Regions from separate parts of the Actinomadura keratinilytica genome, predicted to be linked through region 2. Evidence: riboswitches for the same ligand, from Rfam matches in the RefSeq annotation. Region 2 holds a riboswitch; the other holds the start of a gene.
What was found. Region 2 has a riboswitch for glycine ahead of gcvP (aminomethyl-transferring glycine dehydrogenase). Riboswitches for the same ligand answer to the same signal wherever they lie in the genome.
Positions count from the first base shown of each region.

Region 1: it holds a riboswitch for glycine, as region 2 does, so the genes downstream of both, gcvT (glycine cleavage system aminomethyltransferase GcvT) here and gcvP (aminomethyl-transferring glycine dehydrogenase) in region 2, are expected to answer to the same signal.

Region 1 is NZ_BAABDO010000013.1:21,497-25,902, forward strand. It holds gene ABD879_RS07000 (serine hydroxymethyltransferase) at 1-911, opposite strand, end outside; gene gcvH (glycine cleavage system protein GcvH) at 908-1,297, opposite strand; gene gcvT (glycine cleavage system aminomethyltransferase GcvT) at 1,318-2,397, opposite strand; glycine riboswitch at 2,482-2,564, opposite strand; glycine riboswitch at 2,568-2,664, opposite strand; gene ABD879_RS07015 (M50 family metallopeptidase) at 2,876-4,168, shown strand; gene cds1 (L-cysteine desulfhydrase Cds1) at 4,199-4,406, opposite strand, start outside.
Region 2 is NZ_BAABDO010000088.1:7,011-11,416, reverse strand. It holds gene gcvP (aminomethyl-transferring glycine dehydrogenase) at 1-2,742, opposite strand, end outside; glycine riboswitch at 2,816-2,923, opposite strand; glycine riboswitch at 2,925-3,020, opposite strand; gene ABD879_RS23560 (flippase-like domain-containing protein) at 3,285-4,406, shown strand, end outside.

The DNA of each region.
Region 1 (4,406 bases), on a different contig from region 2:
TCGGCCAGCAGCCGCTCGGCCAGGATGCGGGCGCCCTCCAGGGTGCGGGCCTGCCGGTCGCGGAACTCCGCCGACCCGGCGATCTTCAGCGCGACCGCCTTGGCGGCGATCACGTGCTCCAGCGGGCCGCCCTGCATGCCCGGGAACACCGCCGAGTTGATCTTCTTGCCGTACTCCTCGCGGGCCAGGATCAGCCCGCCGCGCGGACCGCCGAGGGTCTTGTGCGTGGTGGTGGTGACAACGTCGGCGTACGGGACGGGCGAGGGGTGCAGCCCGGCCGCGACCAGCCCCGCGAAGTGCGCCATGTCCACCATGAGCAGGGCCCCGACGGAGTCGGCGATCTCGCGGAACGCCGCGAAGTCCAGCTGCCGGGGGTAGGCCGACCAGCCCGCCACGATCATCTTGGGGCGGTGCTCGGCGGCCAGCCGGGCGACCTCCTCCATGTCGATGCGGCCGTCCTCGGGCCGCACGTGGTAGGCGACCACGTTGAGCAGCTTGCCGGAGTAGTTCAGCCGCATGCCGTGGGTCAGGTGCCCGCCGTGCGCCAGGTCCAGCCCGAGGATGGTGTCGCCGGGCTGCAGCAGGGCGAAGTAGACCGCCGTGTTGGCCTGCGCGCCCGAGTGCGGCTGGACGTTGGCGTGCTCGGCGCCGAACAGCTCCTTGGCCCGGTCGATGGCCAGCTGCTCGGTGACGTCGACGTGCTCGCAGCCGCCGTAGTAGCGCCGCCCCGGGTAGCCCTCGGCGTACTTGTTGGTCAGCACCGAGCCCTGCGCCTCCAGCACCGCGACGGGCGCGAAGTTCTCCGAGGCGATCATTTCCAGCGTGCCCTGCTGGCGGCGCAGCTCGGCGGCGACGGCCTCGGCCACCTGCGGGTCGACGGCCGCCAGGGACTCGTTGAGGGACACGGTCAGCTCTCCTCGATCAGCTTGCTGTAGGCGGTGGCGTCGAGCAGGTCGCCCGGCTCCTCGCTTACCCGCACCTTGAAGATCCAGCCCTCGCCGTACGGGTCGTCGTTGATGACCTTCGGCTCGTCCACCACCGTGGCGTTGATCGCGGTGATCTCGCCGCTGACCGGCGAGTAGATGTCGCTGACCGACTTGGTCGACTCCACCTCCCCGCAGGGCTCCCCGGCCTCGACGGTGTCGCCCTCGCCGGCCTGCAGCTCGATGAAGACGATCTCGCCCAGGGCGTCGGCGGCGTGCTGGGTGATGCCGACGGTGACGATGCCGTCCTCGTTGTCGAGGCCGGACACCCACTCGTGCTCCTCGCTGTAGCGGAGCTGTTCCGGAACGCTCACGTTCGTTTCTCCCAGGTTTTTCAGGATCGCTTGTAGAACGGCAGGGGGACGACGTCGACCGGTTCGTGCCGGCCGCGGACGTCCACGGCGAGCCCGCTGTCCGCGGCGCCGCTGTCGACGTACGCCATGGCGATCGGCCTGCCCAGTGTGGGCGACGGAGCGCCGCTGGTCACGACGCCGCACGGCGTGCCGTCGGAGCCGACGACCGGGTACCCCTTGCGGGGCGCCCGGCGGCCGCGCGCGACCAGCCCCACGAGCCTACGGCCTGGCGCGGTCTCGGCCTGCGCCGCGAGCGCGGACCTGCCGACGAAGTCGGCCTTCTTGCCGAGCTTGACCACCCGGCCGAGCCCGGCCTCGTAGGGGGTGGTCTCGGCGGTCAGCTCGTTGCCGTACAGCGGCATGCCCGCCTCCAGGCGGAGGGTGTCGCGCGCCGACAGCCCGGCGGGCACCACGTCCTCGGCGTCGGCGAGCCTCCGCCACAGCGCCACGGCGTCGCCGGGGGAGACGAACAGTTCGAAGCCGTCTTCGCCGGTGTAGCCCGTGCGGGCGATGAGCGCGTCCACCCCGCCGACCTCCCCCGCCAGGACGGCGTAGTAACGCAGGTCGGCCAGCGGGGCGTCGGTGTGTTCGGACAGGACGGCCTGGGAGCGCGGGCCCTGCAGCGCGATCAGGGCGTAGGAGGCGGAGCGGTCGTCGACGGCCGCCTCGAAGCCGGCGGCCCGCTCGGTCAGCTCCGCGCGGACGGTGTCGGTGTTGGCGGCGTTGGCGACCACCAGGAACGTCTCGGCGGCGAGCCGGTAGACGATCAGGTCGTCCAGCACGCCGCCGTCGGGCGCGCAGATCATCGTGTAGCGGGCCTTGCCGACCGCCAGGGGGGACAGCTCGCCCACCAGCGCGTAGTCGAGTGCCGCGCCGGCCCCGGGCCCGGACACGAAGATCTCTCCCATGTGGGACAGATCGAACAGACCGGCCGCGGTGCGCACGGCGCGGTGCTCGGCGGTCTCGCTGTCGTAGCGCAGCGGCATCCGGTAGCCCGCGAAGTCGACGAGCGTGGCGCCGAGGTCGGCGTGGACCTCGTACAGCGGCGTCTTCCTGGACATGGGTGGGCTCCTTCATCGCGGGGGCGCGCGTCGGGACGGGCATCATCATCGTCCCATCGGCGCACCGGCGTCGTCGGTGCCTCCCCCTCTGTCATCGGCGCCTGAGAGCTTCACCCCTCGGGGGTTTTCACCTTCGGCGGGGGACGGCGTCCCCGCTTTCCAGAGGGCGCCTGGCCTGCGCGGTCCTGGGGCCTGAGAGGTTCCGGGGAGGATTTGCTCCTTCGGCGGCCCCCGCCGGCTGCGAGGGCGCTCTCCCGCGCGGGATCAGCGGCGCACGGCCAGCGTATCAGCGGCCCGTCCTCCCGCGTAGGCCCGCGTCGCACCCCTCCCGGGGTATGCCCGACCTGGGCACGCGCGGCCGGGAACGCCGCGGGACGCCCGAACGGCCCGCTACGGCCAAGGTGCACTCGTACGCGGTCGGATATACGGCTCATGACGTACCCTGAGCGGGTCGCCGAGATCACAGGAGGGTGCCACGGTGGACTGGCTGACGGGGGTGCTGATCCTCTTCCTGGGCCTGATGGCGTCCATCGCGCTGCACGAGCTCGGGCACTTCTCCTTCGCCAAGCTGTTCGGCGTGCGCACCACCCAGTTCATGGTGGGCTTCGGGCCCACGCTGTGGTCGCGGACCAAGGGTGAGACCGAGTACGGGATCAAGTGGATCCCGCTCGGCGGCTACATCCGCATGATCGGCATGCTGCCGCCGCGCCGGGGCGACCGGCCCGGGCAGGTCCGGCAGGTCTCCACCGGCCCGTGGCAGGGGCTGATCGAGTCGGCCCGCGGCGCGGCGCTGGAGGAGGTCCGGCCGGGCGACGAGAACCGCGTCTTCTACGCCAAGCCGTGGTGGCAGAAGCTCATCATCATGTTCGCCGGACCGGCCATGAACCTGGTCCTGGCCGTGCTGTTCTTCGCGATCCTGCTGATGGGCATCGGCACGCCCACCCCGCAGCCGGTGATCGGCTCGGTGGCCAAGTGCGCCATCCCGGCCGGGCAGGAGACCACCGAGTGCCCGGCGAACTACACGCCCACGCCCGCCGCGCAGGCGCGGCTGCAGGCGGGGGACCGGTTCGTCTCCTACGACGGCCGCAAGATCTCCTCCTACGAGCAGCTGCAGGAGCTGATCCGCGACTCCGGCGGCCGCACCGTGCCCGTCGTCGTCGAGCGCGACGGCCGCACGCTGCACCTGAGCATCGCCGTCACCCGCAACCAGATGTACGACCTCAAGGACCCCGACAAGATCGTCAACGTCGGGTTCCTCGGCATCACCCCGCTGCAGGAGCGCGAGCGGCAGGGCCCGGTGGCCGTCGCCGAGTACATGGGCGAGCTGACCGCGCACACCGCCGGGGCGCTGGTGCGCCTGCCCCAGCGGATGGTCGGGGTGTGGCAGGCGGCGTTCGGCGGCGAGGAGCGCGACCCCAACGGGCCGATCGGCGTGGTCGGGGTGAGCCGGCTCGGCGGCGAGATCGCCGCCTCCGAGAGCCCGGTGGTGGAGAAGCTGGCGATGTTCATCGCCCTGCTCGGCTCGGTGAACCTGGCGGTCGCCCTGTTCAACCTGATCCCGCTGCTGCCGCTGGACGGCGGGCACATGGCCGGGGCGCTGCTGGAGGCGCTCAAGAAGGCCGTCGCGCGGCTGCTCGGCCGGCCCGACCCGGGGTACGTGGACGTCGCCAAGGCGCTGCCGGTGACCTACGTGATGGCCGCCGTCCTGATCGTCATGGGCGGGCTGCTGATCTACGCCGACCTGGTCAACCCGATCAAATTCTCCGGCTGACGGCCCGCCCGCCGGGCGGGGGCGCCGGGGTCACGGCGACGCGGGCAGCTCGCCGGTCTTGTGGAAGGCGCGCAGCGCCTCCAGGTACGGGGTGATGTCCAGCCCCTGCTCGGCCAGCCACGCGTCCGACCCGTACGACCCCGCGTACCGCTCCGCGCCGTCGCAGATCAGCGTGACCACGCTGCCGCGTTCGCCGCGCGCCAGCATCTCCGCGATCAGCTCGACCGCGCCCCACATG
Region 2 (4,406 bases):
GCGCGAGTAGGCGTGCTTCCAGTCCTCGGTGATCAGGCACGCGGCGGTGTGCGGGGCGTTCTTGAGCGGGTTGTCGTCGCGGTCGTAGGAGCCGTCGGCGACGCGCTGGATCTCCCGCCGGATCTCGATCATCGCGTCGCAGAACCGGTCCAGCTCGGCCAGGTCCTCGCTCTCGGTGGGCTCGATCATCAGCGTGCCGGCCACCGGGAACGCCAGGGTCGGGGCGTGGAACCCGTAGTCGATCAGCCGCTTGGCCACGTCCTCGGCGGTGATCCCGGTCTCCTTGGTGATCTTGCGGAGGTCGGCGATGCACTCGTGCGCGACCAGCCCGTTGCGGCCGGTGTACAGGATCGGGTAGTGCGGGGCCAGCCGCCTGGCCACGTAGTTGGCGGCGATGATGGCGCCCTCGGTGGCGGCGCGCAGCCCGTCGGCGCCCATCATCGCGATGTAGGCCCAGGAGATCGGCAGGATGCCCGCCGACCCCCACGGCGCCGCCGAGACCGGCCCGCCGCCGGCGGGGCCCGCCTCGGGGCGCAGCGGGTGGCCGGGCAGGAACGGCACCAGGTGCTCGCGCACGCCGACCGGGCCGACGCCCGGCCCGCCGCCGCCGTGCGGGATGCAGAACGTCTTGTGCAGGTTCAGGTGCGACACGTCGGAGCCGAACTCCCCGGGCCGGGCCAGCCCGACCAGCGCGTTGAGGTTGGCGCCGTCGACGTACACCTGGCCGCCCGCCTCGTGCACGGCCGCGCACACCTCGGTGATGGTCTCCTCGAACACCCCGTGGGTGGACGGGTAGGTCACCATGATCGCGGCCAGTTCGGCGCGGTGCTTCTCGATCTTGGCGTGCAGGTCGTCCAGGTCGATGTTGCCGCGGTCGTCGCACTTGACGACGACGACCCGCATCCCGGCCATGACGGCGCTGGCGGCGTTGGTGCCGTGCGCCGACGACGGGATCAGGCACACGGTGCGGTGCCCCTCGCCGCGGGAGGCGTGGTAGCCGCGGATGGCCAGCAGCCCGGCCAGCTCGCCCTGCGACCCGGCGTTGGGCTGCACCGACACCTTGGCGTACCCGGTGATCTCGGCGAGCCGCTCCTCCAGCTCGGCGATCAGCTCCAGGTACCCGGCGGCCTGCTCGACCGGCGCGAACGGGTGGATGTCCGCGAACTCCGGCCAGGTGATCGGCTCCATCTCGGTGGTCGCGTTCAGCTTCATCGTGCAGGAGCCGAGCGGGATCATCGACCGGTCCAGCGCGATGTCCTTGTCCTGCAGGCGGCGCAGGTAGCGCAGCATCGCCGTCTCGGAGCGGTGCGCGTGGAACACCGGGTGGGTCAGGTACGGGCTCTCGCGGCGCAGCTCCGGCGGGAACGCGTCGGCCGGGTCGCCGCCGGGCGCCGGGTCCACGCCGAACGCCTCCAGGACGGCGGCGACGTGCTCGGGCAGCGTGGTCTCGTCGCAGGCGATCCCGACGTGGTCGGCGTCGGCGCGGCGCAGGTTGATCCCCCGCTCGAGGGCGGCGGCCACGACCTGGTCGGCGCGGCCGGGCACGCGGGCCAGCACGGTGTCGAAGAACGCCTCGTGCACCACCTCCACGCCGCCGCGCCGCAGCGCGGCGGCCAGCCCGGCGGCGCGGCGGTGCACGCGCTGGGCGATCGCCGCCAGCCCCTCGGGCCCGTGGTACACCGCGTACATGCCGGCCATCACGGCCAGCAGCACCTGGGCGGTGCAGATGTTGCTGGTGGCCTTCTCGCGGCGGATGTGCTGCTCGCGGGTCTGCAGGGCCAGCCGGTAGGCGGTGGCGCCGTCGGCGTCCACCGACACCCCCACCAGGCGGCCGGGCAGCTGCCGCTGGAGCCCGTCGCGCACCGCCAGGTAGCCGGCGTGCGGGCCGCCGAACCCGTACGGCACGCCGAACCGCTGCGCCGACCCGACCGCGATGTCGGCGCCGAACTCGCCGGGCGGCCGCAGCAGCGTCAGCGCGAGCAGGTCGGCGGCCACCACGACCTGGGCGCCGCGCGCGTGCGCCTGCCCGGCGACCGGCGCCAGGTCCCGCACGGCGCCCGACGCGCCCGGGTACTGCAGCAGCACGCCGAAGAAGTCGCCGTCCGGCAGCCCGCCGGACAGGTCGGCGACGGCCACCTCGATGCCCAGGGGGACGGCGCGGGTGCGGATCACCTCGATGGTCTGCGGCAGCGCGTCGGCGTCCACCAGGAACGTGCCGGGCTCCTTGCGCTTGGACGCGCGGTGCGCCAGGGCCATCGCCTCGGCGGCGGCGGTCCCCTCGTCCAGCATGGAGGCGCCTGCGACCGGCAGCCCGGTCAGGTCGGCGACCACCGTCTGGAAGTTCAGCAGCGCCTCCAGGCGGCCCTGGGAGATCTCCGGCTGGTAGGGCGTGTAGGCGGTGTACCAGCCGGGGTTCTCCAGCACGTTCCGCATGATCACGCCGGGGGTGACCGTGCCGTGGTAGCCCAGGCCGATCATGGAGGTGAGCACGGTGTTGCGGCTCGCCAGCTCGCGCAGCCGGGCCAGCGCCGCGGTCTCGCTGAGGGCGGGCGGCAGGTCCAGCGGGCGGGCGGTGCGGATCGCGGCGGGCACCGCGTCGTCGATCAGGGCCTCGGCCCCGGAGTAGCCGATGGCCGCCAGCATCCGGGCGTGCTCGTCCGGGGACGGCCCGATGTGCCGGTCGGCGAACCGGGTCGGGGGATGCTGCGGCGACGCCACCGGGGCGAAGAACTGGCCGGTCATTGGGGATCCTCCTGGGCTGCTGCGGTCGCTCAGGGCGGCCGCCCGCCGCGCTGGCGCGGTCCGGCGACCGGTCTCCCCCTCTGTCTCGGCACCTGAGAGCTTCACCCGCGGAACGGGGTTTCCCCTTCGGTGAGGCGCCCCCGGCCCCTTTCCGGGGGGCGGCGCCTGCTTTCCAGAGGTGCCTCGCCCGAGCGGTCCTTTTGCCTGAGAGGTTCCGGGGAGGGTTGCCCCTTCGGCGCCCCACGCTGGCGGCGTGAGGTCTCTCCCGCACAGGGTCGACGGCGTCCTTTATGGGAACTCTATCCAAAAGCTCCGTGACGATCGTCCGCCGGGGGACGCCCCCCGGCGGCGCGGCACGGCGCCCTCGCGGCGTCCCGCGCGGGCGCCGCGGCAGGCCGCCAGTACGATAACCACAGCTCACGGACGGGACGATCGCCGCGGGCGCAGGGCGAACACTGTTCCCGGCCGGGGGCGGGACGGGGGCGCGGCACGGTGCGCGCGCCTCTCGACGCGACGCCGCCGGTTCTGGAACGCTCATCACGATGACAGGTCCGGACGGCGGTGCGGCGGTGACGCAGACCCAGGAGGAGACGGCGCCTCCCGGCACGGCGGCGCCGGTCGGCGTGCCGGTGGAGGAGCCGGCCCGGCCCGACCGGATCCGGCGGCCCTCGGACGCCATCCGGTTCGCCGCCGCGGTGGCCGGGCTGGTCGGGATCATGCTGCTGGTGTCGTTCGCCCAGCAGACCACGCACGGCCTGCAGACCGACATCGCCGAGGGCACCGCGCACGCCCCCCGGTTCCTGCTCACCCTGGCCACGCTCGTGTCCAGCTTCGGGGTGCTGGCGGTGCCGGTGGCGTTCGCGGTCGAACGGCTGTTCCACAAGGACGGGGTGCGGGTCGCGATCGCGCTGCTGGCCGCGGTGATCGCGTTCGTCCTCACCATCCTGCTGGACGACCTGGTCGTCCCGGCCGCGCCCGGCGGGGTGCTGGACTCGCTGATCTGGGGCGGCACCGACACCCTGCCGCTGCACACCGACATCACGCCGGTCATCGCGTTCGTCACCGCGGTCGGCATGGCCGGCCGGACCCGCTGGCAGGCCGTCACCTGGACGATGATCGGGCTGGCGGCGCTGACCGGCCTGACCGCCGCGACCGCGTCGGTGGCGGCGCTGGCCGCCACCTACTGCCTCGGCAGCGCCATCGGCCACGGCACCCTGTACGCGGTCGGCACCCCCAACCCGCGGCCGCCCGGCACCGCCGTGCTGGCCGCGCTGGAGCGGCTGGGGCTGCGGCCCGTCCGCGGGCGGCAGGTGCCCGGCGCCGCCGACGATCCGCGCCGCTACACCGTGGCGACCGCGCACTCCCCCGGCGAGGCGCCCGCCGACGCCACCGGGCGCGCCCTGCCGCACGGCGACTGGCAGCTGCGGGTCACGGTGCTGGACCGCGACCAGCAGACCGCCGGGCTGCTGTACCGGGTGTGGCGGCTGGTGCGGCTGCGCGGCGGCTCCACCCGCCGGGCGCTGCGGTCGCTGCGCCGCTCGCTGGAGCAGGAGTCGCTCATGGCCTACGCCATGGAGTCGGCGGGGGTGCGCACGCCGCGGCTGGTGGCCACCTGCGAGGTCGGCACCGAGGCGGCGCTGCTGGCCTACGAGCACGTGCCCGGG